One region of the Flocculibacter collagenilyticus genome, then DNA from elsewhere that is predicted to be linked to it. Evidence: riboswitches for the same ligand, from Rfam matches in the RefSeq annotation. Region 1 holds a riboswitch; the other holds the start of a gene.
The links. Region 1 has a riboswitch for thiamine pyrophosphate ahead of thiC (phosphomethylpyrimidine synthase ThiC). Riboswitches for the same ligand answer to the same signal wherever they lie in the genome.

Region 1 (15,703 bases):
CATTGAGGCCTTGCTTTTCCAGTATTGTGGGATGAATTTATCAACTACATCCATGTAGTTGACCCTAACGGGCCGCACTAAAGTGCGTTAAATTTTGTTCCAAACAAAATTTTGCCTGGTGACAATAGCGTTGTGGAACCACCTGACTCCATTTCGAACTCAGAAGTGAAACGCAACAGCGGCGATGGTAGTGTGGGAGATCCCATGTGAGAGTAGCACATCGCCAGGCTCCCTATTAAAGAAACCCGTTCACACTGTGAGCGGGTTTTTTGCTATGTGGGGTTTGTAATTTAGTATTTAGCATTCAGTAAGTGGCATGCCTCATTTAGCATTTAGCGTTAAAGACTCGCTATTTAGGCGCCAGTACTTAGCAAATATGTACTTATAAATGCGTATTGAGCGCTCAGTACTAAGCTGTATATATTTAGGAATAGGTATTTAGAAATAAGCTAGCTGAACACGCTGACTAGTCCGTTGGCTCTGTTGCGGCTAAGGAAAGTGAGCAGGCTATTGGTGTGACTTCCATGTCTCTGCTACTTCTAACAGCACAGGTCTAGCATGAATGGCGGGGTTATTTTTATTCAAATACACGCAGGTGATTCGACATAGAGCGATGTTTAAATCATACAGAATCTTGGCCTTTCATTAGCCTAAGTTGGTATAAATAGCTGTATCACCTTAGCATTGCTACATTTCATATCTTTATCATTTTGAATGAGCGGTTTAACTTTCAAGATCACTCTGATTATTTAATCTTTATATTTTAGCCAGCGCTTGCATCCTTCCCTATAAATCTCGTACTGTAATCATACCATTATGTTATTGGTTCGTAGATATGTCAGACATAGATGTCAATACAACAACGATAAAACCTGAAACAACTGCCGCCCCACCTACTGATAAGAACGAATCGACGTTATCGTTTTCTGCTAAGCAAAAATGGCTAATGATGTTTAGCTTGGTCTTTGCTGGCGAAATTATTTTTAGCTTGCCATTTCATGTAGCTCGTTTTTTTCGTCCAACTGTTCTAGATGTTTTTCAACTGAGTCACGCCCAGCTTGGTGATATATTTGCGATTTATGGGGTTACAGCAATGCTTGCTTATTTTCCAGGTGGAGCATTAGCGGACAAATTTAGCGCGCGTGCACTACTGATCACTTCATTATTTTTGACTGCCATGGGTGGGCTAGTTTTTATGACGGTGCCAAACGCATTCGTGTTAGCTGTTCTATACGGTTATTGGGGCATTACCACTATTTTTTTATTTTGGGCGGCACTGCTAAAGGTCACTCGCCTATGGGGTGGTGATGATGATCAAGGAAAAGCTTTTGGTTTGCTTGATGGTGGTCGAGGATTGATTGCAGCAGGTTTGGCTTCACTAATGGTGTTATTTTTTAGTTCTCTCTTACCTGATGATTTAGCGGCTATTTCAGCCGAACAGCGAATATATGCACTACGATCGGTTATTGCACTATATAGTGCAGCTACTTTATTGGGTGTAGTGTTTGTGTGGTTATGGGTACCAAAAATGCAAATAAAGCGCCTTCACTCTACTCGGCAGTCGATGCAGGGGATCAAAGAAATTATTTCCAAGCCTCGAATTTGGTTGCAAGCCATTATCGTTGTAATGGCGTATACTGCCTATAAGTCACTCGACTTTTATGCAAGTTACGCAGTAGAAGTATTGGGGATGAATGAAGTTTCAGCTGCTCAATTAGTAAGTAATGCTGCGTATTTAAGAGTATTTTCAGCCATTGCTGCCGGTTATTTCGCCGATAAGTTCAGTGCAGGAAAAGTGATTATTGCTTTATTTATTAGCTTATTAGCCACTTATCTGTCACTCGCATTATTAGGAGAGCAAATAAGCCTGCACACTCATTCTGGTATATTTGTGTTGGGTAGTAATATTTTAGTGTCATTTGCTGCTGTATATGCACTACGTGGCGTTTACTTTGCATTGTTACAAGATGTTGGGGTAAAAAAGGCATATACGGGAACGGCAATTGGTGTGGTATCGGTAATAGGCTATACCCCAGATGTATTTTTAGGTTCGGTTGCTGGTAGGGTTTTAGATGCTAACCCAGGCGCTACTGGCTATTACCATTTCTTTTTAATGTTGTGTGGTGTGGCTATTGTCGGCATAGTGGTTAGTGCGGTGTTATTGTATTTTAATCAAAAGCAATCTACAGCCAGCGAAAAAGTGTCATGCTAATGTCTTTGGATAGACTTGCTAAGTTGTTACAATGCACAAATGTCACGATTGTTAAAATAGATTTAGTTTAATAGGTATATATTATGGGCTCTTTAGCTGACCAATTACTTAAAGCGGGTTTGACCACGAAACAAAAGGCTAAGCAAGCCAACACTGCGAAAAGAAAGCAGCAAAAGCAACAACGCAAAGGTAATGTAGCCGTTGAAGACGATTTAAAGAAAGAGATTGAGCAGGCTAAACAAGCAAAACTAGAGAAAGATCGTGAACTAGCGGCGCAGAAAAAAGCTGAATTAACAGCAAAAGAAAATAAAGCCGCGGTAAAGCAAATGGTGTTACAACACCATATCAAAGACAGTGAAGGCGAAAGTGTTTTTAACTTTACTTATGATAATAAAGTAAAAGAGTTAAAAGTAACGGAGTCACTTCGTAATAGTTTAGCTGCGGGTACAGTTGGTGTGTGCGCTGTTGATAAAGAGTTTTATTTATTACCAGCAGAATTAATTCAGCGAATTGCTACACGAGATGATTCAGTCATTGCCTGCTTACATGATCAAGATGATAACCAAGTACTCGATGAAGACGATCCGTATGCAGATTATGTTATCCCAGATGATTTAATGTGGTAGATATTATGCCTTTACTTAATCATCTGATAAAACGTCATCTGCACACCTTTAGCCTTGCATTTTTTGCATTCATTTTTGTCATTGTTTCCTTACAGGCGAGTGCTGCACCGGCTATTTGGCAGGTGAGTAAACACGGCCATAATAGCTATTTGGTAGGCACTGTGCATATTGGCGATGCCAGCATGCAGCAGTTAGATCCTAAGATTACTCAGTTAGTGACACAAACAAAACAACTTGCTGTTGAAGTCGATATGAGCCGCTTATCAGATGCTGACATGATGCGTATTACCGAGCTGAAAAGTCAGTTACCTGCAGGAAAAACACTAAAACAGTTACTCTCTCCTACTACCTACAAGAAAGTACAACATTATTTTTCCCAAGCAGGCTTACCTATAGCTGCATTTGAGCATAAACAACCTTGGATGCTAGCGCTCACATTAGCATCAATCGAATTTGCTAAGGCGGGGTATTCCCCGCAATACGGTGTAGACAGCAAAATCATTGCAGAAGCGAATACGCTAGATAAGCCTATTATTAGCTTAGAAACATTTGAGCAGCAACTTGGCTTTTTTGATGCGTTCAACGGTAAACATGGTGAAGCCTTTTTGCTTGATGGACTAAATGAAATTGAGCAAATTGAGAACATGACTAACCAGTTAGTCGAAAGCTGGAAAAAGGGCGATACCGATACATTGTTAAGCTTATATCAAGCGTCTATGCAGCAAACTGAATTTGATAAAAAAGCCGAAGACATTCTGTTAAAAGATAGAAATCTACGCTGGTTTGCTAAGCTAGAGCCTATGTTTAGACAACAGCCCACATTGGTTGCAGTAGGAGCCATGCACTTAATTGGCGATAAAAGCCTTGTTCATATTTTTAAAAATGCAGGTTGGAAAGTAGTTAGAGTACAATAGCTTTGAGGCTTTGCGAAAAGAATAACCTGAGCCGCGGCTATTACATGTTCCCCGCTCAGGTTAACGCTTATTATTTAGTAGCGCTTTCTACTTGTGAAAAATAATAAAACAGATGTTACAAGCAACCAAGTTGGAGGCTCAGGAATAGTTTGTGGCGGGTTGAAGTTGAATGTACCTACGCTTTGATAACTTACAAAACGTTGATCCAGCGCTGTCGATGAACCATCTAAAAGGCTTTCAAAGTTAGCTTGATGATATGCTTCATTCCTGAAGAGTGCATCTTTACCACTATTGGCGTTTAACAAATGAGAGATATCTGAAAACGAAATAGTACCGTTTTGATCAAAATTAAACGCAGAATGTTGTGCACTTGTATTATCAATATTAATTGATAAGTGCTCAAGATAGAACGAAGCATGAGACTCGACGCCAGTACTGGTTAATAAATCTTCATCGATATTGTAACCAAATTCAAAAGCGACTTCTGACAGTGCACCTTCAGTAATTGTTGACTGAGTTTGATCGTATTCCCCTTTAACTCTCATTCTAAAATACCAAGGCGTGGTATAAGAAAAAAATGGTGTAATAAGGCTCGACTCTAAAGTCTGTTGAAAGGGGGAGTTGATACTCGTCATATCCAAGTTATACACGCTCCACCAATCACCATTGCTTTGTGAATGAAAAACAGGCTGTAAATTATTTTCATTCAGTGTCAGTGTTGGTGAGTAAGTAATATCACCATTGAAGTTGCTGTCTTGGCTACCGTTTTCATGTCGAGTAAAAGAGTCAAAGTTAAAGGTTAACAGGCCAGCTGTAGCTGTATGTGTGCTGATTATTGCCAATAACGAAAGTGTGGCAGCTAAAATCCAATTATTATTTTTCATTAGTTATCCATTTTTTGTTAATTAAACGACTTAATGCACGCCCGTTGGTTTTTTAATCTAAGTCATGCTCTATTTAAATCACTTGGCATAAATATATTCAACGCTGTTACACCCACCAATTATGGGGCGCACTGTACTTTCCAATGTTTTATTGTACAACGACTTACTATGTTCCCATTTTTAACAATATGAATTTCATTATAATTTAATTTTTCATACTTGCTTCATAACTGAATATCAGCTATAAATCTGTCAACTTGATTTGGCAACATTATTGTGCTGAATTTTTATGAAATCTTGTCGGAGCGCCTAAATAGGCTGAGACCGTGAAAACGGGATCCGTTGAACCTGCCCGGGGTAATACCTGCGAAGGAAACAAGTAAGAATAGATAGTTCCGTTTTTATTATTGTAAATATAAGTAGGTTAAAATGACACCTGCTGACAATAATGCTGTTTATCTATTTCACCTATCTTGTGATCGATGGCCAACACTAAACAGAGTCGTATACTATACCTCGTTTGTTTAGTTGTTAGCTTAATAGCGATTAATTCAACGTTACTCGACAAGCAAATTCTTAACTATAAAAAAGTGAGTTTGCATGTCTATACATATACAATCTTCAACTAACACCACTAATCCAGAAAAGCTGTCACGCCGTCAAACGCGTCAACAAGCTCAAACCTTTTTAAATGAACTAAGTGGTGAAACTTGGCCAAGTTCAAAGCGCACATATTTACCGGGGTCGCGCTCTGACATTCAAGTAGCAATTCGTGAGATTATTCAAACACAAGGGCGTAATAGCAATGTCATTATGACTGACGCGCCAAGTGCCTCTATTAACCCCCCCATTCCGGTATATGACACCTCAGGGCCTTATGGCGACCCGAATATCAATATTGATGTGAGCAAAGGTATAAAAGCTATACGCCAGCCATGGATTGAAGAACGTCAAGATTGTCAGCGCTTAAGTGACGATCAGTTAGTACGCCCTGATTATGACGATAACACGCAGTCATTAAAGCAATGTATGACTCACCAACCGAACATTTATAGGGGTAAAGCTGGGCGACGAGTTACCCAGCTATATTATGCGCGCCAAGGCATAATAACGCCTGAAATGGAGTACATAGCGATTCGTGAAAACATGGGCCGAGAGCGCATTAAAGACGAAATGCTTACTCAACAGCATAAAGGAGAGCATTTTGGTGCTAACTTGCCAGAGCAAATTACTCCAGAGTTTGTGAGAAAGGAAGTTGCTGAAGGGCGTGCCATTATTCCTGCGAATATTAATCACCCTGAAGCCGAACCAATGATCATTGGTCGTAACTTCTTAGTTAAAGTGAATGCGAATATTGGTAATTCTTCTGTTACATCATCGATTGAAGAAGAAGTTGAAAAGTTGGTATGGTCAACCCGTTGGGGCGCTGACACGTTAATGGATTTATCAACAGGCCGCGACATTCATCAAACGCGGGAATGGATAATTCGTAACAGCCCGGTGCCAGTTGGTACGGTGCCTATTTATCAAGCGCTGGAAAAGGTTAATGGCGTAGCAGAAGACTTAAACTGGGATGTATTCAAAGCCACGTTGATTGAGCAAGCACAGCAAGGGGTCGACTATTTTACAATACATGCAGGAGTGCTATTAGCATATGTGCCGTTAGCAGCTAATCGTGTGACTGGCATTGTGTCCCGTGGTGGCTCAATCATGGCGAAATGGTGCATTACTCACCATCAAGAAAGCTTTTTATATACCCGCTTTAGGCAAATATGTGAAATCTGTGCGCAATACGATGTGTCATTAAGCTTAGGTGACGGTTTGCGTCCGGGGTCAATTGCAGATGCAAACGATGAAGCACAATTTGCAGAATTAAAAACCCTTGGCGAATTAACGAAAATTGCTTGGCAATACGACGTGCAAGTGATGATTGAAGGCCCCGGGCATGTGCCAATGCACTTAGTAAAAGAAAATATGACGATGCAACTAGAGCACTGTCACGAAGCGCCGTTTTACACATTGGGACCACTGACTACCGACATTGCGCCGGGCTATGATCATTTTACCTCAGGCATTGGTGCGGCCATGATTGCATGGTACGGTTGTGCAATGCTGTGCTATGTCACCCCAAAAGAGCATTTGGGGCTGCCCAATAAGGAAGATGTTAAACAAGGCTTGATCACTTATAAAATTGCAGCACACGCGGCTGATTTAGCAAAAGGTCACGCGGGTGCACAAATTCGTGATAACGCCTTGTCAAAAGCGCGCTTTGAATTCCGCTGGGAAGATCAATTTAACTTATCTTTAGACCCTTTCACCGCCAAAGCTTATCACGATGAAACGCTACCTCAAGAGTCGAACAAAGTGGCAGAGTTCTGCTCTATGTGTGGCCCTAAGTTCTGTTCGATGAAAATTAGCCAAGACGTGAAAGATTTTGCTGACGATGCACAAGGGTTAAAAAAACACAGTTCCCAGCCAGCTAATCACACGGCAGTAGAGTTAGCGGGAGAAATCGATGATGAATGACAGCACCAACCCGTCTACAAAAATGCCAGTTATGTGGAGTGTGGCGGGTTCAGACAATAGTGCTGGTGCAGGCATTCAAGCAGATTTAAAAACTGGTCATTGCTTAGGTGCACAGGTGTGCACCATAGTGACAACAGTGACAGCGCAAAATCATCAACACGTACTTATAAATGAAACGGTATCAATAACCGCGCTGAATGCTCAGTTTACTAGCTTAATCAAGGATGAGAGCGCTGCATATTGGCCAGCCGTTATTAAAATTGGCGTAATACCCAGCGAAAAGCACCTGCGCTGTATTGTTGAAAATTTGCAGAAAGTGCAAATGATGGCCGCGCAAGACACTAACAAAGTGATGCCTTTTGTGGTGTACGATCCGGTGTTAGTAGCATCGTGCGGAGCAGAATTAGTTGCAGAGCAGCAAACATTTATTACCCAAGTGATAGCGCTGCTATTACCTTGGGTAACGGTTATCACGCCAAATAAGCCTGAACTATTGGTATTAGCACAATGCTTAAATCACGATGTAATCAATAGTACAACTCAGCCGCATCAGCCGCAAGAGCTTAGTATTAGCGCTGCAATTAACTCATTGCTCGCAACTGGTTGCAACAATGTATTACTAAAAGGTGGGCACGATGATGCATCGATAAATAACTGTGATGACTACTTATTTACACCAGAATCTACCTGGTTAATGCGTAGCAACAGAAAGCATAACTCCACAGATACCAGTGATAAAAATGAACCGATCCATTTTCGCGGCACAGGTTGCACACTATCTAGCGCATTATCTGCTGCGTTAGCGCTGGGCTTTTATGAGCAGGGATCAGTAACCGAGTCTAAGAATAATCTTGTTGCCACAAATGTGATTGATGCTGCGGTGGTGGCTAAGGCTTATATTAATCAAACCCTAGATGAAACAAACGCATACTCTCAGGTTTTGCATCATGGCGGTTGGCCAGAGCGGAGCAAAGACTTTCCTCAGTTATTTCGTTTTAATAAAACCGCTTATCTAGATTCAAAGCAACCTCATTTAACGGCGCAAGATAGCTGGTTGATGCATTCCGCTGCTTTTTTGCCTCATCAGTTTTGTGAATATACGGCCAGTGAAAAAGCGTTATACCCAGTTGTGCCTGACTTAATATGGTTAGAGAGAATGTTGCAGCTAGGTATTTCCACTGTGCAGATAAGGGTGAAAGTGCCGATTACAAGCAATAAGGCTGATGAGGATGAGTTAACACTAGAGCAAATTATTGCGAAAGCGGTAGCGCTCGGTCAACAATATAAAGCCAAAGTATTTATTAATGACCATTGGCAGTTGGCCATTAAATATCAAGCCTATGGTGTGCATTTAGGACAAGAGGATTTACAGATCGCTGACTTAACTGCCATTAAACAAGCGGGGTTACGGTTAGGTATTTCGACGCATAGCTACAGCGAACTGCTGATTGCAAAACAATTACAGCCTTCCTACATAGCGCTAGGGCATATTTTTGCAACAAACACCAAACAAATGTCATCTGAACCTCAAGGCTTAGCAAGGTTAGCACGCTATTTAAAGCTGGTGGAAAACATACCAACGGTAGCGATAGGTGGCATTAAGCAGCATCATTTAACGGATATGACGAAAATGGCAGTGGATGCTATCGCTGTGGTAACTGCAATTACAGAGGCGGATGACTGGCACAAGGCCACGTTGGAATTATTGCAGCAACTTGAAGAAAAAGCGTTTGCGCCAATTGATGTGTGTTATCACGGCGAAACTGATAAGCAAAAGGAGTTAGCATAATGACAACAGGCTTATCAGATAAAGCGTTTATTCGTTATAGCCGCCAAATTATGCTGCCAGACATCGCTGAAGCAGGGCAATTAGCACTGACGAATGCCAAAGTATTAATTGTAGGAGCTGGCGGGTTAGGTTGTGCTGCTGCAATGTACTTAGCCGCAGCGGGCGTTGGACGTATTGACATTGCTGACGGCGATGCAGTTGAGCTGAGTAATTTGCAACGGCAGGTATTGTTTTCGGTAGAGGATATTAATCAGAATAAAGCGCAGTGCGCCCAGCAGCGATTATCTTTACTTAATCCGCTAGTGACTATTAATGCCATCGCGCAGCACTTAACTTCTGCTGAGTTGCACGACCGAGTACCTCACATGGACTTGGTGTTAGATTGCACTGATAACACCGCAACGCGTCACGCCGTTAATCAGGCGTGTGTCTCTGCGATGAAGCCGTTAGTGAGCGGTGCAGCGAGTGGGTTTGATGGACAGTTAGCAGTATTTTCCAATCAAGCTGCATCAGCCTGTTATCACTGTCTTTTCCCTGCTAACCATACATCACAGCAACCTAGCGAAGCACAAAACTGTGGTGCGCTTGGCGTGATTGCGCCATTAGTTGGTGTGGTTGGCTCAATGCAAGCGATGCAAGCGATTAAGATATTGTGTGGACTGCAAACGAGCACGTTTTTTATGACCTTACCCATGCTGAGTGATCTTGCGTCAAACAGCCAGGCCGCTGATGTAGGCTGGCAAGTGCTTTCAATTCAACCAGATCCTCATTGCAAAGTGTGCGCTCAATGCAATTCACAAGCTGACCAAGCGTCTTCCTCGTTATCAAATCAACTAAAACCGCAGCGGGCTAGCCACTCTACGACTGCTCTCCCGAAAAGGATGCCATAATGCAAATTTGGATCAACCATACCCTCATTGATGTGCCAAGCAATTGTACACTGGAGCAGGCCATGCCGACGGTGTTTAAACATCAACAAAGCCAAACTAAGAACGCCATGAAAACAGAGCAGGCATGGCGTGAAGGTGTTGCGGTAGCTGTGAATAACACCGTAATTCCAAAAGTTAAATGGGCTAAGCATTTGTTAGAACCACACGCTAAAGTGCATGTTTTTCATGCCATTGCAGGAGGGTAGTATTATGTTGACGATAGCAGGTAAGCAGTTTAATTCGCGATTATTTACGGGGACAGGAAAATTTGCAAGTGGTCAATTAATGCAAGATGCCCTGCTGGCAAGTGGTACTGAACTCGTTACTGTGGCGCTTAAACGCATGGTGATAAATTCAGAAACAGAGTCACAACAAATTTCTGAGCAAGCCGTTGACTCTATCATGCCTTTTTTGCAACCTTTGATGGAAAATAAGCGTATTTCGTTATTGCCAAATACGTCCGGAGCGAAAACAGCCCAAGAAGCGATTTTTGCCGCCGAGTTGGCACGAGAAGCGCTGCAAACCAATTGGCTAAAATTAGAAATTCACCCCGATCCCTATTATTTAATGCCCGATCCCATTGAAACCTTAAAAGCGGCTGAGCAGTTATGCAAGCAGGGCTTTATTGTGCTGCCTTACTGTGGTGCTGATCCTGTGTTGTGTAAGCGTTTAGAAGAGGTGGGCTGTGCGGCTGTCATGCCTCTTGGTGCACCAATAGGTTCTAATCAAGGCTTGGCCACTCAGGCAATGCTCGAAATTATCATTGAACAGGCCCAAGTGCCCGTAGTGGTTGATGCGGGAATAGGTAAACCCTCCCATGCGTGTGCGGCTATTGAAATGGGAGCTGACGCCGTACTGGTTAATACGGCAATGGCAGTAGCTAATGATCCCGTAGCAATGGCAAATGCATTTAAACATGCCGTGGATGCTGGTTGGCAGGGACGACGGGCAGGATTAGCTGCCGATAACGCCATGACTAACGCTAGCAGCAAGTTGAGTGCAATAGGTACTAGCCCCTTAACCGACTTTTTGTTAGATGAGCATGGATAAATAATGTGTGATGTCGTGGTTTTTATCAACCAAACGCAGGAATAGTGTTCATGGACTATTTATCATCCAGTTTTTTTAGTCATTGGCAGCAAAACACAGTACAACAAGCATTAGCAGTACGGACTGCGTCAGATGTTGAGCAGGTATTAAACAAAGTCGCACGGGCAAAAAGCTATAACATGCTGTCAGTAGATGACTTAGCTACACTAATCTCTGATGCTGCAAATCCATATTTAGAGGTAATGGCGCAGCTGTCGCAGCAATTAACGCGACAACGATTTGGCCATGCTTTACAGCTATTTATTCCACTGTATTTATCTAACTTATGCGCGAATGAATGCAGTTATTGTGGCTTTTCAATGAGCAATAAGATCAAGCGAAAAACACTTACATGGGAAGAAGTTGATGCTGAGTGTTTAGCCATTAAAGCAATGGGTTATGACGCAATTTTATTGGTAACCGGAGAGCACGAAACAAAAGTAGGTATGGCCTATTTTGAACAAATACTGCCGATTGTAAAAAAGCATTTTAGTTACGTAATGTTAGAGTGCCAACCGTTATCGCAGCACCAGTACGCATTGGTGAAACAATGGGGAGTGGATGCGGTAATGGTGTATCAAGAAACCTATCACAAGCCGAGTTATCAACAATATCATTTGCGTGGTAATAAACGCGACTTTCGCTGGCGGCTGGAAGCGCCTGATAGATTAGGAGCGGCGAAAATGGATAAAGTGGGACTCGGCTGTTTGTTTGGCTTGCATGATTCGTGGCAAGAAGATGCGTTATCGTTAGCGAGCCACTTACAATATTTGCAAAAACGCTATTGGCGAACACGTTATTCAGTTGCGTTTCCACGCTTACGCCCTTGCACAGGCAATAATAACCAATTGACTCCACAAGCCGCATTATCTGATCGCAGCCTCACTAAGCTTATATGTGCATTTCGGCTATTTAATCCGCAATTAGAGGTTGTGTTATCAACCCGAGAGCCTGCAAAACTAAGAGATAATCTATTGCCATTGGGAGTTACCCATTTAAGTGCGGGTTCGCAAACCCAACCAGGTGGCTATGTTGATGAAACAGCTTTGAAAAAGCCGCAACTAGCGCAATTTGATATTGATGATGTTCGCGCGCCTGCGGAAGTGGCTGCGAGTATTAAACATAGAGGCTTTGATGTGATTTGGACCGACTGGAATAAAAGCTACTCTGGATAACATAACACCCTTATAACCGTTCGAATATTATGGCAAATGCGCTATGGTTAAGTACGTATGATTAAGTACGTTATGATTAAGTACGCTGCAACTGCCAAAAAGCTTGTACTAGTGGGTTATTAAGCTGTTTTTTCAAGCAGCTTAACCCCAAATTGAATGCTTGAGGCTGAACGGGCACGGGTAAAATGCGTACTTTATTTTTAACCGGACTATTCTCAATAACTAAGTCGGGAGCAATGCTCACCCCGCAACCTAGCGCAACCATGCTGACAATGGCTTCATGACCAGACACTTGCGCATACTCTTGTGGTTTTAACTTCATGGCTTTTAACCACGCCATTAAGTGGCTGCGCGCCGGGCCAGCTTCTGGCATAACAAAAGGCAGTGCTTGCCAATTAATTTCTGTACCTTGTAATGCGTCACTAAAAGCGGTGTGCTGCGTAGGTGCAATAATACGTAGGGGAATGTCGGCAATGGCTTGAAACGCAAATTTATCTGCAAGTGAGTCCGGCCGTGCTGCAATGGCAATATCTACATCATGTTTCGCTATTTTTTCAATCGCTAAACTTGCATCACCCGTAGTTAAATGAATATCCACTAAAGGGTGTTGCTGGTGGAAGCGTTCAAGCATATTAGGTAAAAAACTGTGCGCTGCGGTTACGGTACAGAAGATTTTCAATTCGCCACTTAGCTGTGTGTGATGCTGCTGAACATCATGTTTTAACGCCTGCCATTGACTAACAACCTGCTGAGCAAACAATGCGAAACGCTCGCCTTCGGCAGTGAGTGTGACGCTACGATTATCGCGTTTAAATAGAGGGTAACCAAACGTTTCTTCTAGTCGCTGGATCATTCTACTTAACGTGGGCGGACTAACGTGAATGGCGTCAGCCGTCATCGAAAAATGTAACGTACTTCGTAGGTGTAAAAATGCGTTCAGCGATTTTAGATCCATGTTCTTTTTACTCTTTTCTTATATTTCATAAATAGAAATAATAAGTTTCAAATATATCAATTTACGAAATAATAAACCCAGCCTACACTTTGCTCAAGTTAATTGATTACATATCCCTATTGTTTTACCCGAGGAAAGTTATGAGTAACCAACATGCTGAGCAAAATTATTTTAATCAGTTGAGCCTTCGCCAACAGCTTGCTCAACTTGGCGTGTGCCGTTTTATGGCGCGAGACGAATTTGAACAAGGTTGTCAATTTCTTAAGGGTAAAAAAATAGTCATTATTGGTTGTGGCGCTCAAGGCTTAAACCAAGGTTTAAATATGCGTGATTCTGGGCTGTCCATTGCGTATGCCTTACGCCCTGAAGCGATCACCCAACAACGCCTGTCTTGGCAACGTGCGACAGAAAACGATTTTGAAGTTGGGGATTACCAAACGCTCATTCCTGATGCCGATCTAGTCTATAACTTAACGCCCGATAAACAGCATAGTCAAGTGGTTGCAGCGGTGATGCCACTGATGAAGCAAGGTGCCACACTTGCTTATTCGCACGGTTTTAACATTGTTGAAGAAGGTCAGAAAATCCGTTCAGATATCACCGTGGTAATGTGTGCACCTAAGTGCCCAGGCACCGAAGTGCGTGAAGAATACAAACGTGGGTTTGGTGTACCGACTTTAATTGCAGTGCACCCAGAGAATGATCCCCAACAGCAAGGTTTCGAGATTGCAAAAGCACTAGCCTCTGCAACTGGGGGTGACCGTGCTGGCGTATTAGCATCGTCGTTTGTCGCTGAAGTGAAGTCGGATTTAATGGGTGAACAAACCATATTATGCGGAATGTTACAAACGGCTGCCATTCTAGGTTACGACAAAATGATGGAAGCTGATATTGCACCAGCATATGCTGCCGAACTTATTCAGCAAGGATTAGAAACCATCACTGAAGCCCTAAAAATTGGTGGTATTAGTCATATGATGGATAGACTTTCTAATCCATCTAAACTGGCGGCATTTGAGCTAAGCGAGCAACTAAAACATACATTAAGACCGCTTTTTGAAAAGCACATGGATGACATTTTATCCGGTGACTTTTCGCAGAATATGATTGCTGATTGGCACAATAATGATAAAAATTTACTGACATGGCGTGAACAAACCAATGAAACTGGGTTTGAGCAAGCGCCTGCTAGCGAAGAAAAGCTAGAAGAGCAAACATACTTTGAACAGGGTATTTTCCTAGTCGCGATGATAAAAGCAGGTGTTGAATTGGCATTTGAAGTGATGGTTGAGTCGGGCATTTTACCTGAATCAGCTTATTACGAGTCACTACACGAAACGCCATTAATTGCGAATACTATTGCGCGAAAACGCCTATATGAAATGAACGTGGTGATCTCAGATACTGCGGAATATGGCAATTACCTTTTTGCCAACGCTGCCGTACCAATGTTGCGTGACACTATCATGCCGAAACTAACCACAGAGCAAATAGGTAAAGGGTTAGCGTTAGATTCGCTGAGCGTTGATAATCAAGCGTTAGCCACTGTGAACGACGCAATTAGACAGCATCACATAGAGCAAGTGGGTCGCGAACTGCGTGGTTATATGAAGGACATGAAAGCGATTATTAAAAGTCACTAACTGTAGATAAAAGTGATAATTATGATGCTAAAAGTAATGAAAATACATTGAATTTTATTTATGTTGTTAACCAGTAATAAATGGCTTCTTATTCCTAAAAAGAATATAGCCATAACTAAAGGAACTTGATAAAGGCGTTGACTTTAACTGCATAGGCGCCTAAAAATAAAAGAACAAAGCTGACCAGTTGTTGGCTTTTTTCTAAGCGCTTCAACATTAACATGGCTTGAAGTGACATTTTTAGCATAACGCTTAACCTAATTTTTAGTGTAAACGAGAAACAGTATTTAAAGTATGAACAGCCTAATCACCCTAATTAACAACATTATTATTTCAGTGGTCGTCGTGATTATTCGCGCACGGCGGGGTGTGTTATTGGGTAACTAGCTGCAACAGTTTCCGAAAACCCCCGCTCCGCAAGGACCGGGGGTTTTTTTATGACCAAAAAAAGTAATTAGGCATCAAATAAATAACGGTAGAACAAAAAATGAATGGCGCAGAATTGGTACTTCACACATTGCAGCAGCACAACATAGATAGTGTTTTTGGCTATCCGGGTGGTGCCATTATGCCAATTTATGACGCTCTGTATGACAGCGAAATTAACCACTATTTGTGCCGCCACGAGCAAGGTGCAGGATTTGCGGCACTAGGCTATGCGCGTTCAAGTGGCAAAACAGGCGTTTGTTTTGCGACCAGTGGCCCTGGCGCTACGAACCTTATTACTGCGCTTGCTGATGCTAAGTTAGATTCTGTGCCACTAGTGGCAATTACCGGTCAAGTTGCCAGCCAAGTAATGGGCACCGACGCTTTTCAAGAAGTGGATGTGCTGGGATTGTCACTGACGGTGACCAAACATAGCTTTTTGGTTGAGTCTGTTGAACAGCTGGCCGACACGCTAAAAGCGGCAATTGCATTAGCACATGATGGTCGTCCCGGCCCAGTGTTGGTAGATATTCCA
Region 2 (15,703 bases), 1.1 Mb from region 1:
TAACCTCCGCAAAAGAAAGCTTAGCGCGCATCAAAGCAAAGCAAGACACATTTGACGATCGTCTCGAAGCAGAAGAAGAGCTTAATAACGAAACCAATTTAGACCGCAAGTTAGCTCAAGCAGGCATTAGCTTACACGCTCAATCTGTAGATGATGTGTTAAATAGAGTAAAGAAGGAAAACGTTAATTCGCAGTAATTGCTGAATTAATCAAGGATACTAATATGTTCGAGTTTATTTTTTCAAACCAAAATATTTATTTCACTGTAGCGCTTGGCATTATGTGCGTTATAGGCCTAATCGAAGGCATAGGAATGCTTATTGGAGCATCCATCCTTAGCATTCTTGACAACCTATTAGATGTTGACGTTGACATGGATGCAGACTCAAGTGTGACGGAAGGTGGCCTAACCGCTATTTTAGGCTGGCTGTGCTTAGACAAGCTACCACTTTTAGTTTGGTTAACCTTATTACTTGTCAGCTTTGCACTGGTCGGCTACAGCCTTAATTTTACCAGCCATCACATTTTTTCACAGTCATTATCCACCTTTATTAGCATTCCTATCGCAACCATAGCAGCGCTTTTCAGTACACATTGGTTGGGCGCGGCCCTCGCTAAAGTAATGCCTAAAAATGAGTCCTCGGCGGTAAGTAAGAATACCTTTAGTGGCCAAGTAGGCACGATAACAATTGGTACCGCCAAACAGGGGTATGCAGCAGAAGCCGTTGTAACCGATCATTTTAAACAAAAGCACTATGTAATGGTTGAGCCTGCTATTGCTGATGACGAATTTACACAGGGCACCCAAGTGCTACTTATCGATAAAAAAGAAAGTGTGTGGTTAGCAACAAAATATAATGCGTAGCCGCTACACAGCTTACATATTCACAATAACATTAAATACGAAACACAAGTCCAATAAACAAAATAAGGAAACTTTTATATGGATTCTTCTTTAGCTCCTGGCAATCTAGAATTTACTATGATTATTGTAGGTGCAGCAGTCGTTGCACTCCTCACCATTGGTTTAATTTTTGCCAAGTTATACAACCGCGCGACAAAAGAAACCTCGTTTGTTCGTACTGGTCTAGGTGGTGAAAAAGTAGTAAAAGATGGCGGCGCCATCGTACTTCCCGTTTTACACGACACCATTCCTGTCAACATGAACACCTTACGTATTGAAGTTGAAAAAATACAATCTGAAGCATTGATCACTAAAGATCGCCTTCGTGTTGACGTAAAAGCAGATTTCTATTTGCGCGTTGCACCTAATAGCGAGTCTATTGCCATGGCGGCGCAAACGTTAGGTACAAGAACAACACGTGTTGAAGAAGTTAAAAAACTAATGGAGTCAAAGTTTGTTGACGTACTTCGTGCGGTTGCGGCAGAAATGACCATGACAGAAATGCATGAACAGCGTGCTGATTTTGTACAAAAGGTACAAACTAACGTGGCTAATGATTTAGAAAAAAATGGTTTAGAGCTTGAGTCTGTTTCTTTAACTGGATTCGACCAAACAGATTTAAACTACTTTAATGAGAACAACGCCTTTGACGCTGAAGGTAGAGCAAAACTTGCGCGTATCATTGAAGAGAAGAAAAAAGAAACCAATGACGTTGAGCAAACTAACCGCGTTGCAATAGAGCGCCGTAACCTTGAAGCTGAGCGTGAAACACTCGACATCAAAAAAGATGAAGAAGAAGCAAAACTAGCGCAACAAAAAGAGCTAGAGTTTTTACGTGCTGCGCAACATGCTGAAATTGTAAAAACACGTGAAGATAAGTCTCGTGAAGAGCGACAAGCTGAAATTGAAAAAGAAAAAGCAATTGAGTCTGCTGAGATTGAAAAAGATAAAGATCTTGCACGTAGAAATATTGAAAAAGTAAAAGCCTTAGAAGAAGCGCGTATTCAACAACAGCGTGATATTGAAGTTGCTGAGCAAGAAAAGAAAATCGCCGTTGCGGTTAAATCAGAAGAAGAATCTGCGGCACGTGCTAAAGCGGCAGAAGCAGAAAAAACCAAAGTTGAAAAAGAAGAGTCGGTTGTTACTGCCAAGCAAGTTGCGCAAGCCGAACGTTTGAAGCAAATTGAAGTAATCGACGCAATGAAAGTCGCTGAGCGAGAAGCGGTAGGTGTTACTGTTCAAGCAACCGCTGAAAAACAAGCTGCACTGGATCACGCTGAAGCCATCCAAATTAAAGCTAAAGCGGAAGCAGAAGCAACCATCGTGATGGTAGAAGCTGACGAGAAAAAATTAGCCGTTCAGGCAGCTGGTAAACAAGCAATGCATGAAGCAGATAACATGCTTAGCTTAGATCAAATTGAATTGAAGAAATCATTAGCTATTCTTCAAGCCTTGCCAGAAATTGTTGCCAATGCGGTTAAGCCACTTGAAAATATTGATGGTATCAAAATTCTTCAAGGCTACGGTTCGGGCGCTGGTACAATGTCTGGTGGTAGCAATTCTGGTGGTAGTAATAACGCAGCAACAACCGGTAACTTCGCAGAGCAAGTGACGGGTGCCGCCCTTAACTACCGCGCCAATGCACCATTAGTTGATGCCATGCTTCGTGAACTAAATTTAGTCGACAAAGAAAATGGTACATTGAATGACTTGGTAAGCGGTAATAGCCAATTAATCAATCAGGCAACCACGTCAATGACTGACGTTGATTTAAGCTTATCCAATAACGAGCCAGCTAAAATTAACAAACCAACGTCTGATATGCCGGAGCAAGATAAACCTGCATAATTAACAAAAAATCAGTATGTTAATTTATTAAGCCTCTACTTGAAGATTTTTGAGTAGAGGCTTTTTATTATACATCTTCTCTACCATTATGATGAAAAAGCAAAATCACACTCAATACGCCCTATAGCACGCCCTATAAAAAGTGCAGAAAAGAATAATTACATAATTTTCTAAAACCAGCCTGCCGATATTTTGAAAGTCACAATAGATTATGCAACAGTAACAATAAAAAAGTACGGAGGTAAAAAATGCAACTTCTATGCAGACTATGTATTGCAATATGTTTTTTCACTACCCTTACAGCTTCGGCTGGCAATGATAAAGCGCAAGAGGTTATCGACAATATTGTTGAAGCTTACGGTGGTAAAGCGCTTACCTCGATGAAATCCTTAATTGTCCATGATCGATATAAAACGATTACTAAAAATGGCGGTGTTCGGCCAGGACTAGACGCAGTATCACGGCTGCATTCTACACTAACCGTTGACTTTGAGCAGAACAAAAAGTCAGTTAAAAACTGGAGTGTTCAAGCAAGAGGTAAGCGCCTCAGTGAAATCATGTTCGACGGAAAAACTGGCTGGAGTATCAACTATTTACGTGGTTCTCATGTTATTCGTCCTGATCTTAACCAGAACAACGTTGGTGCAGGCATGATGCGACTATTAGACACAACCGTTGTGCGCTCACTGTTAGACAGTAAAAGTACCGCCATGTATGAGGGAACAACTACATTATCAACCCAAGCTCATGACAAATTAAGCTTTAAAATCAGCGGCAAAACTAAAGTGACCCTTTATGTTAACAAGGCCACTGGCCTGATTTCCCAAATGCACCTTCCTAATAGCACAAAATATATTTACTCAGAATACCGAAAAACGAACGGAGTCACATATGCCTCTGACACCAACCAATTTCGTAATGAACAAGCCGTTATGATGACATTATCACGCTCCATAGAGGTTAATCCAAATGTTGCTACTGCGTTTACTTTACCTAATGCTACAAAACCACTTGAAGGCATGAGAGATAATTCAAAAATGACGGTAACAGAGCTTAGTGACGGTGTATATATTGCAGGATTAGGTAATAGATCCTCATTATTTGTTGACGCTGGTAATCACTTTATTGGAGCCGGTACTCTGCCAGGTTTTAAAGAACGATTACAAGCTGTGAATAATAAAATTAAGGCCGATAAACCAGCTAAATACGTGATAGTACCTGAACATCAGGGTCATATGGGAGGCATAAATGAAGCCGCTGCGATGGGTGCTGACTTTGTTACAATTAAAAGCCACCTGCCATCACTGAAAACACAATTCAATACGCCACTGCCTGACGAGCGATTTGTGTTTGTTGACGGTGAGCTAAACCTTGCAGAGGGCAAAGTACGTGTGTTCGACATATCAACAGTGACCTCTGATCATTTTCTATTATTTTACGTTCCTGATGCAAAATTGGTGTACACAATGGATGAATTTGGTACGAACCTTTTGAACTCTGTACCTTCTGCAGATAAGAGAACGATGTCATTTAGACAGGCGATTGAAGCGCTAGACATTGATGTTCAGCACTTCACTTATGTACACGGTACGGGTGTGTTATCGCTGAAACAGTTACAGCAAATAACTAACAACTACAAAGAAGGCAGCTGTCCTGCTGGGCATACCATTTGTGCTGATTAGGGTAATTGTCGGTAACGGTTACTTCACAGACTAACGGCCGTTTGTTTTAACATTGTTTGCAGTTAAATAAATAAAGCTTATTATTTATTTAAATTACCTTGTATACTCAAAGTGTATTCTTTTGTGTTGCTGGACGACACAAAAGACACCTTCAGCATTCAATTTAATGTCGAGCAGATGATGAAAGAAAAAGGATTATTTCACATTACTAAACAGTTTCCAGCTATGGTTTGGGTACTGATTATTGGTGTATTTTTCTCACGCGGTACCTTTTACATGGTTTGGCCATTTTTGGCGATTTTGTTATATCAGAATTTTGGCCTTAACGAATGGGAAATAGGTTTAGTGCTAACTGGCTCTGCTCTCTCAGCAGTAATTGTTGGTTTTTATAGCGGTGCATTAACCGATAAAGTAGGCCGTAAATTAATGCTTGTTAGTGCAGGCATCTTGTCAATGATCGCTTTTGCTTTAATGGCATCGGTAAATACGATCACAGGGTATGTTGTTGCCATCGCACTTTGTTCTATCAGTAAAGAAATTTGGGAGCCACCTGCCAAGGCATTAATTAGCGATTTATTACCCGACACCACCGCTAGAGATTATGCATTTCAACTGCGTTATTGGGTGGTTAATGTAGGCGCAGCTGTTGGTCCACTAGCTGGTGTTTGGTTAGGCCTGACCGCGCAACAATCTACCTTTAATATGACAGCTGGGATCTTTTTTGTATTAACAATAGCAGTAATGTATACCTTTAAACATACGGCATACCAAGCGACTCAGCAGCATGTTAACACTGCATCATTAAGGCAAACATGTCGAATCCTGCTTCAAGATCATGTGTTTTTACTATTAATACTTGCCAACATTATTGTGATGTTTATTTACTCTCATGTAGATACGTCATTAGTGCAATATCTTTCACGTGAAGGCGTGCCTGAGGTCATTGAGTTAATCAGTGTGCTGTTGTTTACCAATGCCATTACAATTATTGTTTTTCAGTTCATTCTGATGCGATTAATGGCTGGTTGGACGTTGAATCAAAGAATTTATTCTGGCATGGGTTTGCTGACTTTATCCCAACTGGTATTTGCACTTAATCCTATTGATTGGTATGCGGGATGGATTATTGCTGTTTTTATTTTGGCGCTGGGCGAAAGTATTTTATTTCCTAATATGAATATTCAGATTGACAGGATTGCACCACCACACATGAAAGGGGTGTACTTTGGCGCTGCCGCTTTCTATTCAATCGGATTCGCAATCGGCCCCTATATTGGTGGTGTCATTCTCTCATTCTTAAGTGGCCCCATTCTTTACGGATTTACATTCGTATTAGGTTTAGCTGTATTTGGCTTATATCATTTAATTAACTCGGCCAAACGCCCTGTTTTTGACAATTTAGCCACTGAAAGCATCAACGGCGAAGCCGACCTTCAATAATAGAAGAATGTGTGAACACTATAATATGCTCATGGCTATGCAGTATTAAGCATAACCATGAGTTTCTAATTTGGCTTCTGGTACGGCAGCAAAGTCAATGTCGTACCATTGTTGCGCATTAGTGAACATAAGCTTATTTAGTATGAACTCGTCAAACTCTAATTCGGCACACAAATGCCAAAAATTTTGATAACCCATTGCCATGGTTAAGACAGGAAAATTACTGGCAAGCATAACTCTATTTTCTGAAAAGTACGCCATGAGGCTGAGCAAAATGCGTTGTAGTCCATGAATTGTGTAAGGTTGCTCCATCATCTCTAAACCTGAGCACTTTATGGCCACCCGTGAAAACTGCGCTAACGTTTCAATACCCGCTTGCCAACAGTCCGTCGCTCCATGGAACGGAAAGCCTGCATGATTTATTGTGACTTTTAACCCCGCAGTTTCTTTAATAACCTTTGCGAGCAACGCTACCGCTTTTTGGTCGCTTAAGTTCAATTGTGCTTCAAACATTAATCCTTGTTCAGCCATAAACTGTAAGCTTGTTCTAAAACTGGTTTTACTTAACAAACGTACCGCGTCTTCGTCTAGAATATGACGAATACCAACCACGGATTGATAGTTACATAAACGCTTTATTGTTTGAATGCTGCTAATAGAGCTTAAGTCTGCATAAGCGATACTTTTAAACGGTAATTTGCAATGCTGCTCTAACCAATCGATTTCTCGCCACGGTTCGTTGTTATCAAAACCTGCCTCAATATGCACAAACCCTTTGAGTTCAAAGGGCGCACTAAGTGTGATGGCTGCTTCGTCAGCATTATGCGGAATGTGCGACTTTAAAGGCCAATGAGGGGGATTATTTAACTGTAACCAATCGTATTTGCCTTGCTTTACATTAATTAAATGAAGGTGAGGATCAACAATCTGCATTACAGTAAGCTCCTTTGTTGTATTTAGTTATTCTTATAAACATTTAATTTTTATATCAAACACTTATTGAACTTTCTTTTATTACTTCAAAGGACTGGTTATCCAATAAGAAAATATACAATACCTGTTATTGGGTAGTATAACCACCATCAATTGAGTGCAAACTGCCAGTAATAAAACTGGCTTTTTCACTCGCTAAAAAGTAAACCAGTTCAGCCACTTCTTCTGGCTGCCCTACCCTACCAATCGGTTGCAGAGCATTTTCTTCACGGTATACCGCGTCTTTATCAGCTCCGCTTCGTTGGCAGTAATTATGAATGGCCTGATGGTAAAGCGGTGTTTCTATTGTGCCAGGGCATACCGCATTACAACGAATATTGAATTCGGCATAATCTAGTGCGGTTGTTTTTGCCATTGCAGCAACTGCTGCCTTACTCATGTTATATGCAAATGAATTACGCTTACCGACAAACGCTTGGTCTGACGACATAAGTACAATACTGCCTGCTTGCTGCTCTCGCATTGATGGCAATACCGCTTTCAAGGTGGCATAAGTGCCTTTTACGTTCACGGCCATAACTTTATCAAAGTCACTTTCTGTGGTGTTTTCTAAGTTGCCAGAAAAATAAATACCGGCATTGGCAACAAGCGTAGAAATGCCTCCTGCAATATTAAGAACGGTGTTTATTGCACTTTCAACTTCGGCAACATTTGCCACATTACATTTTATAAATTCACCATACTCGCCCGGCTGCAAATCTAAATTAAATACTTGGTATGATTCAGCCAGAAACTTTTTCACCACGCTCAAACCGATACCAGCCGAACCACCTGTCACTACACATACTTTTTTCATTATTCTTCTCTTTTATGTCAATACTAGGGTCTGTTAACCTAAACTTGCAAGCTATGGCCGTTAGTTTGTAGCCAGTGTTTTGCGTCAGCATAGTTTGGGTAATAACACGCTACCCAGCGCCAAAATTTATTTGAATGATTCATTTCTTTTAAATGGCAAAGCTCGTGTACCACAACATAGTCAATGACCCACAGCGGCGCCATAATGAGTAACCAATTAAAACTGACTACACCTGCTGCACTGCAACTTCCCCAGCGTCGTTTATAGCGCTTAAATTGTAATTTAGACGGGGTTAATTGCATCACGCTCGCATAATATTCTACGCGTTCAGTGATAACCGCTTGTGCGCGTAGTCGATAACTTTCTGGAATTTTTTTACTAAGATAACCACTTAATTGCTCTTCTGATAACATAAATTTTGAGGGGACAGACACCACTAATTCCTGCTCCTGCTCCAGCTCCTGTGTAGTTTGGCTCTCTCGCTCACGCTTTTCTAATAAACGATTTTCTAATAAGTGACTTTCTAGTAAATGATTTTCGTGTAAATCATTTTCGTATACATGATGATCAGGCCAGTCAATACGATAGCGTGATGAGACTGCTATCTTAAGCCGATACGTTTTGCCTAAGTAATCATACCGCTCACCGCTTTTATAACTTTTTTGAAACTGCTCGGCTTCTTGCATAAGCAGTAACGACTGTTGAACTTTTTCAGCTATCCACAGCGCCTTTTGTTGCACAAATTGCGCGATAAATTGCTCACTCACCGCTGTTGGCGCATTTACCTGCACTTGTCCGCGCTTTACTTGAATGGCCAAGGTTCTACGTTTATGAGAACGCTTTAATACATACTCGATCAATTAACTGCCTTACTAAATACAACGTGAGTGCTAATAAATATGCTATCAGAAATTGTTGTCTAAAATGGTGCTGTGTATGATAGCAGCTAATGATCAAAATACTGAACCTGATGTGCATTAAGGAGCATAAAATGCAGTGGTGCGTGAAACCATTTAATCAACTCTCTACCCAAGAGTTATATGCCTTTTTAAAATTAAGAATTGACGTATTTGTGGTAGAACAAACCTGTTACTACCCAGACTTAGACAATTTTGATACTCATCCTGATACCCTTCATATTTTCGCGATGGAAGGAGATACCTGTGCTGCATACCTACGTATACTGCCACCAAATACCACTTATGAAAATATGCCAAGCATTGGCAGAGTCGCAACATCAGCCGACAATCGCGGTTCAGGATTGGGTTATCAACTATTAGCATTAGGCGTTACTACATTAGAAAAAACTTGGCCAAAGCATACCTGCCACATTTCGGCGCAATCACATTTGCAGCATTTTTATGAAAAATATCACTTCGTCCGCCTTGGTGAAGAGTACCTTGAAGATAATATCCCTCATATTGGGATGGAACGTCTGCCGCAAGGTTAATGCATAATGCGCTAATTAGCGAAATATCATTTAAGGTTTAACTGCTTAGTGTGGTTCCACTTTTAGTGAAAGCGCTGTACAATTTAGCTCGCTTACCAGGGGGTGCTTATGAAGTTGCGATAATTGGTTAATTATCAATATTGCGATTAAGCTGAGATGTGAAAATTGTCATCACAAACCCTTTGAACCTGATCCGGTTAACGCTGGCGGAGGAATGGTGTTAAGTATTGTGCAATTTTCTGTAATTTAGCCTCAATACTCAAAAGTGTGTTAGTACTTACTTTAAAGATAAGTCAACGCCAATATAAGTTAATTCTTAGCAAATGGTTATGTTGGTATAAAATACACCTTATCACTCGTCACATCCGGATCTCAATTTAGATACAATAATGAGATCCAAATTAATGAAACCAAAACTAACTTTGCTATCTGTTGCTTTATCCTCTGCCCTTTTTCCTGCTTATGCTGATACTCAAGTAGAAGATATTGAGCGTATTACAGTTAAAGGCGAGTTTAACCCTGTCACTGTAGAGAAACTAAGTACCAGTGTGAGCTTACTAAATGAAGAAGAGTTAGCAAAACGCAATGCTATTCACTTAGAAGATGCGCTTAACTCTGTCGCCAACGTTAATTTCTCGTCAGGCGCATCAAGAGCAAAGTTTTTCCAAATCCGCGGGGTTGGTCTGCGCAGCCAATTTGTAGATCCAATCAATCCATCAGTAGGCATTGTTGTTGACGGTATAAACTACTCTGGATTAGGTGCTGCTGCCAATTTATTTGATATCGAACAGGTAGAAGTATACCGCGGCCCTCAAGGCACTCGTTTTGGTTCAGATGCACTGGCCGGCATGATTTATATGGAGTCTGCGACACCTACCGATTACCAAAGTGGTCAAGTAGTACTAGGCAGTGGTAACTATAACAGCCGTCAAATTGGTGCAGCGTATAGCAATGGCATCACTGACAATAGCGCTGTAAATATATCGCTTAATAGTAATAAGAGTGACGGCTATATAGAAAACACATTTTTAAATCGTGATGACACTAACAACATTGACGAGTTAGTGGGTCGCGCTAAAGTAAGAGTAGACGCTACACCTGATTTAACGCTAGGCTTTGTTGCTCATTACATTGATATTGATAATGGCTACGACGCATTTTCACTAGACAATAACCGCACGACACTTTCTGACGAGCCAGGTGTTGATCAACAAAAAACAAACGCATACGCTTTCAATGCAAACTACACGGGCTGGTCTCGCTTTAACTTATATATTAACGCCAGTATTAGCGACTCTGACTTAGTTTATGGTTATGACGAAGACTGGAGCTATGTTGGTATTCATGAAGACGGTTATTCAACCACTGATTATTATTCTAGAAATCGTGACGATGCAAGTTTTGAAGTACGTTTAAGTACCAATCCATCAGCAAGCTACACCAACTGGACAGTGGGTATGTATGCTCAACGTCGCGATGTAGATTTACAGCGTGATTTTTGGAATTGGGATTTATGGCAAGCAGCCGACTTTACTAGCCAATACGACACACAAAATATTGCGATTTATGGTCAATTAGCACATCCAATTGGCGCTGATGTAAAGGTCATTGCTGGTTTACGTGTTGAACGCAATGGAGGCGATTATGTTGATTCTAACCTTATTGTAGAAGATCTGTCTGATACTATGTGGGGCGGTAAACTTGCGGTTGAATACCAAGTATCTGACCTAACAATGTTATATGCCAGCTTAACCCGAGGCTATAAAGCAGGCGGAATTAATGGCGATGCTCTAGGTAAGTTTAAGAATAGTGGCTTAGGCAACTATCAAACGGTATTAGCTGATCACATTAGCTTTGAGCCTGAAACCTTATTAAGTGCAGAGTTTGGCGTTAAAGGCCAATCCACTTCAGGCGATTTAGCACTTCGTTTTGCTGCTTTTTATATGAAGCGTGACGATATGCAGCTTAAAAGCTGGATTAATCAAGGTGCGGCATTTACTGGTTACTACGACAATGCAACGGAAGGCACTAACTACGGTTTAGAAGCTGAACTAGACTACAAATTAACCAAAGCAATTAGCATAAATACCAGCTTAGGTTGGTTAGACACTGAGATTGACGGATTCGTTACCGCAGACGGTGACGACAAAACAGGTCGGGAGCAAGCACACGCGCCAGGCTATCAATACTCAGTGGGTTTAAATTACAACATTCGCGAATTTTTCTACCTTACACTGGGTGTTGAAGGTAAAGATGCGTTTTTCTTTTCAGACAGTCATGATCAAAAATCAGAAAACATTAACCTGATTAACCTTAAGCTAGCTTATGATTTAGGTGATGTCACTGTATCGGCTTGGGCAAGAAACCTGATGGATACAGATTATGCAGTAAGAGGATTTTATTTTGGTAACGATCCTCGCGACGGCTACACTTCGAAAACCTATACACAATTAGGCGAGCCATTAGTTTACGGCTTAACCTTAAGTTATCAATTTTAACCATTGATCAACAAGTAACATAGGCGTATTATCATCTGACAGTAAGTAATAACTTACTGTCAGATGTCTGTATTGATTAACCTTTACACTAAGAACATCTGTAATAGTTGTGCCGTTTGCCTCAACTACAAGAGTATTAAAATATGAATCTATCAGTTGAAATCAGTAACTACCCACTTTCTGAAGACTATATTCCAGCAATTAAAAGCTTTATTGAGCGTTTAAATCAGCACGACAATTTAACCGTTATTACCAATACCATGAGCACTCAAATATTTGGTGAATACGATTATCTCATGCAAGTTTTATCTGCTGAAATGAAAAAGTCTTACGAGCAGTTTGGTAAGAATATTTTTGTCTGTAAATTTATCAACGCAGATCTAACACCAAGCCAATAAACCGTAAATATGTTGAGTTATTTGAAGTAAATAAAAGCGAAGTAAGTACTAATATGGAATTTTTGAGCGAAACCTTAGCAGGCTTTACAGCGATGTCGCACTGGGAATACATTGCTGTAGGATTAGCGGTAGCATATTTGCTTCTTGCTATTAAGCAAAGCCTTTGGTGTTGGGCAGCAGCGTTTACAAGTACCTTTATATATACCCTGTTGTTCTGGAACGGACTGCTTTACATGGAATCGTTTCTGAATTTTTATTACATGGGAATGGCAGTATTTGGCTGGCTAAGTTGGCGTGCAATGTACAACAAAAAAATAGCAACCCATCAAGATAGCCACACCGAACTGTCTGACAACGAGTTAGGTGAAACCATCATTGCTTTTAGCTTAAATACTCACGTTCATATTATTATTATTTGTTGCCTACTGAGTGGAGTACTTGGGTATGTGATGGACAACTATACCTCCGCAGATTTTGCATATTTAGATACAGCCACCACTATTTTTAGCGTAATGGCAACGTATTTGGTTGTAAAAAAAGAAATCAACAATTGGCTTTACTGGGTAGTGATTGACGCTGTATCTATCTATATTTATACCATGAAGGGGTACTACCCTACTGCGATTCTTTTTATTTTATATACTGTGTTAGCCATTGTTGGCTATCAGCGCTGGCGAAAAATGTACAAAGCGTCAGAAGCGACTTGGGAAGCACAAGCGGCATAAGTCGCTTATGCGCACGCAAGAGCAATAATGACCTTTTCTTCTACATCAATAGAAAACAAAAATACGTTTACAATCAAGCAATTAGAAATAAAATTAGCCCATTATCCTTTATTCACACTGTTTCCTGTTATTGACATATCTCCTATCTCTAACGGGTTGTCGAATGAAGTATACAGCGTGAGTTGCGCCCTCAACCCGCATGAAATTGCGAGCACTATTAACGCGATCAAGGCTCAGTTTCCTGAGGAGCAGGCTCAACACATTGCGGTTTACCTAGATGAACACACTTCATACGCTAAGAATGAGCCTATTAATTTTATCGTTAAACAACTAATAAAGCCGATATCTCCACTTAGTTTTCACTTACAACGCTTAGCAGCTTCTAATCACATCGCACCACCAATACTTTATGCAAATAAAGAAGATAGTATTCAAGTAATGACTCAGATTAAGGGAGAGCACTTAACGCAAAACCTGTCAGATGAGCACTTAGCAGCACTACGCGAGGCTGTGGTGACACTGCACAAGCTTGGCCAAGGTACATTTAAGAAGCCCGCCAACAAACAAACATCAACGTCATTGCTGCAACCTGAAAAGTTTGATGTATGTAGTAGCATAATAAACGATTTGAATAAAATTAATGAATTGGATGAAACCTTAATCTTTGGAATCAGTAAACAAGATCTCTGCGAGATAAACGCTATTGTTAACCAAGTACACGGTAGACTTAATATCATTAAAGAAGATAACACTTTCATCCATTGCGACTTAAACCCTTACAACATCCTGTTTAGCCAGAACAATACTGATCCGCATAAAAAAATCAATGTGACTTTTTTGGATTGGGATTACGCCTGTTTTACAGATGTATGTTGGGATCTGGCTTGCATAATGTACGAATTCAAAATCACTGGTGCTAAACGTGAACAATTCATTTCGCATTACTGCCAACAGGCCAAACTTAATCAAAAAGACATTAAAGAAAAAGTCGAATTATATGAAGTGCTGTATATCGTCGCCTGTATATTATGGGTAGTATTATCTGAAGTGAATGCACATAACCCTAACAAACAAAGTGATATTCACGCTAGATATAATCTTGATGTCATTATGAAGGAATTACGGAAGATTAAACTGTAGAATTTAAATACCTGGTATAAATACCTGATAATAGATAAAGCAAAGAATCAAGAGCGAGCACTAAATTACTTATTAAGCTCGCTACTAAATACATTAATAGATAACGCTAGTCTGGCTATTATAAACCACCAATACGCTCAGCCAGAGTCTTATATCGCTTCACGTCTTCTTCATCAAATAGCGGGGAGCCATTTGCATCTTTTTCTTTAGCAATTAATAAGTGCTCACGCTCTAAACGCTCAACACGCACTTCCTTCACTCCCAAAAACTCAGCAACTTGGGCGGTTGTCATAAGTGACATAAACTTTCTCCAAATTATATAATTGTTGACCTTTTATCTAGTTATAGATTATGTACGGTTCTTTTTCTAATTTTTTATGCATCGCAGCGTACAATACACTTATCTGAAGTTATCGACAACTGCGTACCCAGTCAGAGTACACATACTAGGATGCTACCTATAATATCTATAAAGAGTAAGTGACCTGTAACTTAGAATTCGTTAGGATACTACAAGATAAAAATGAAAGGATTTAGCAATGTATGAGTCATTTTTTGGACTAACCGAAAAGCCATTTCAGTTAACCCCCGATCCAAACGTATTTTTTGCCAGTAAATTACATAAACGCGCACTTTCATATTTGCAGTACGGCCTCTCTCAAGCAGAAGGCTTTATCGTAATTGCTGGCGACATTGGCACGGGAAAAACAACCATCGCAAATCACTTGATTGCACAAGTCCCCAAAGATGAAGTTATCGCTAAACAAATAGTGACTCCCAAGTTATCACCTGATGATCTTGTCAAAATGGTCGCAGCTGTCTTCAATCTTCAGCCAGAAAACGATACTAAAGTTGCCAATTTAAATGCCATCGAATTATTTTTAAAACGCTTACATGCGCAGCAGCGTAAAGCATTACTTATTGTTGATGAAGCGCAAAACTTACCGCTTGAATCAATTGAAGAACTTCGTATGCTTTCCAACTTTCAAATCAATGGCCAACCATTAATACAAAGCTTCTTACTTGGCCAAAACGAATTAAAAGATATTATTCAAGCGCCTAATATGGAGCAATTTAGGCAGCGTATTATTGCTTCTTGCCACTTATCCTCATTATCTGAAGATGAGCTTGCTGAATATATTGAGTACCGCCTTAAGCACGCAGGATGGGATCAAGGAGAGTTATTTACTAACGATGCGTACTCAGCCATTTATCAATTTACGCAAGGTATTCCACGTAAAATTAATACCTTTGTTGACCGCGTTTTATTATTTGCGTTCTTAGAAGATATTAAACACATTGATGCTGAAGCCATCGCTGCGGTAAGAAAAGAGATGGGTGAAGAAATGGCGCACCAAGCTGCGCCTCTGACGAATGATGGAATGAGCAACATATCAAGCAATAACGGGTCTGATGATAACGTATTAACGTTAAATACAGGGCAGCTTCCAGATCAGCGGTATAAGGAAATGTTGCTGGAAATGGTGGAGATTTTAGATAACTCTGTTGAGCATAAGATTAAGCTTTCACAATATGTTGACAAACTTTTGGAACAAAAGTACAAAACGAGCTATAGTGAAATAGACTCTGATGTAAATTCAAAGTAAGCCATTATTAGGTTTTATTGTTGAATATAAATTTATGGCTTGTTTCAAAAAGAGTCTAGTACTACTAGTTTCTAATATGAAACTTAGTATTTGTCCAAAAATTTAAAATGCCTCTATAGGTGAGTGATTAGTATTGACTGCATTGAAGCATTTTATGTTAAGGGACATAAAAGGATATTGGTAACACAGGGTGTATTTGTTAAATTTTAAAGAAGGAATTTG

Region 2: another riboswitch for thiamine pyrophosphate. It lies ahead of HUU81_RS03485 (TonB-dependent receptor); the one in region 1 lies ahead of thiC (phosphomethylpyrimidine synthase ThiC).

Annotation. Positions count from the first base shown of each region.
Region 1 is NZ_CP059888.1:3,656,044-3,671,746, reverse strand. Features, by position in the region: rRNA gene rrf (5S ribosomal RNA) at 115-229, shown strand; gene HUU81_RS16300 (MFS transporter) at 836-2,212, shown strand; gene HUU81_RS16295 (DUF2058 domain-containing protein) at 2,296-2,838, shown strand; gene HUU81_RS16290 (TraB/GumN family protein) at 2,844-3,752, shown strand; gene HUU81_RS16285 (hypothetical protein) at 3,827-4,636, opposite strand; TPP riboswitch at 4,928-5,028, shown strand; gene thiC (phosphomethylpyrimidine synthase ThiC) at 5,237-7,162, shown strand; gene thiE (thiamine phosphate synthase) at 7,152-8,951, shown strand; gene HUU81_RS16270 (HesA/MoeB/ThiF family protein) at 8,951-9,841, shown strand; gene thiS (sulfur carrier protein ThiS) at 9,841-10,086, shown strand; gene HUU81_RS16260 (thiazole synthase) at 10,091-10,930, shown strand; gene thiH (2-iminoacetate synthase ThiH) at 10,981-12,144, shown strand; gene ilvY (HTH-type transcriptional activator IlvY) at 12,221-13,099, opposite strand; gene ilvC (ketol-acid reductoisomerase) at 13,240-14,742, shown strand; gene ilvG (acetolactate synthase 2 catalytic subunit) at 15,230-15,703, shown strand, end outside.
Region 2 is NZ_CP059888.1:807,628-823,330, reverse strand. Features, by position in the region: gene HUU81_RS03530 (PspA/IM30 family protein) at 1-197, shown strand, start outside; gene HUU81_RS03525 (YqiJ family protein) at 224-865, shown strand; gene HUU81_RS03520 (flotillin family protein) at 983-2,752, shown strand; gene HUU81_RS03515 (hypothetical protein) at 3,001-4,434, shown strand; gene HUU81_RS03510 (MDR family MFS transporter) at 4,558-5,874, shown strand; gene HUU81_RS03505 (amidohydrolase family protein) at 5,920-6,807, opposite strand; gene HUU81_RS03500 (SDR family NAD(P)-dependent oxidoreductase) at 6,935-7,663, opposite strand; gene HUU81_RS03495 (M48 family metallopeptidase) at 7,702-8,523, opposite strand; gene HUU81_RS03490 (GNAT family N-acetyltransferase) at 8,655-9,113, shown strand; TPP riboswitch at 9,202-9,345, shown strand; gene HUU81_RS03485 (TonB-dependent receptor) at 9,518-11,611, shown strand; gene HUU81_RS03480 (hypothetical protein) at 11,755-12,009, shown strand; gene pnuC (nicotinamide riboside transporter PnuC) at 12,063-12,734, shown strand; gene HUU81_RS03470 (phosphotransferase) at 12,762-13,874, shown strand; gene HUU81_RS03465 (MerR family transcriptional regulator) at 13,993-14,175, opposite strand; gene HUU81_RS03460 (XrtA/PEP-CTERM system-associated ATPase) at 14,414-15,481, shown strand.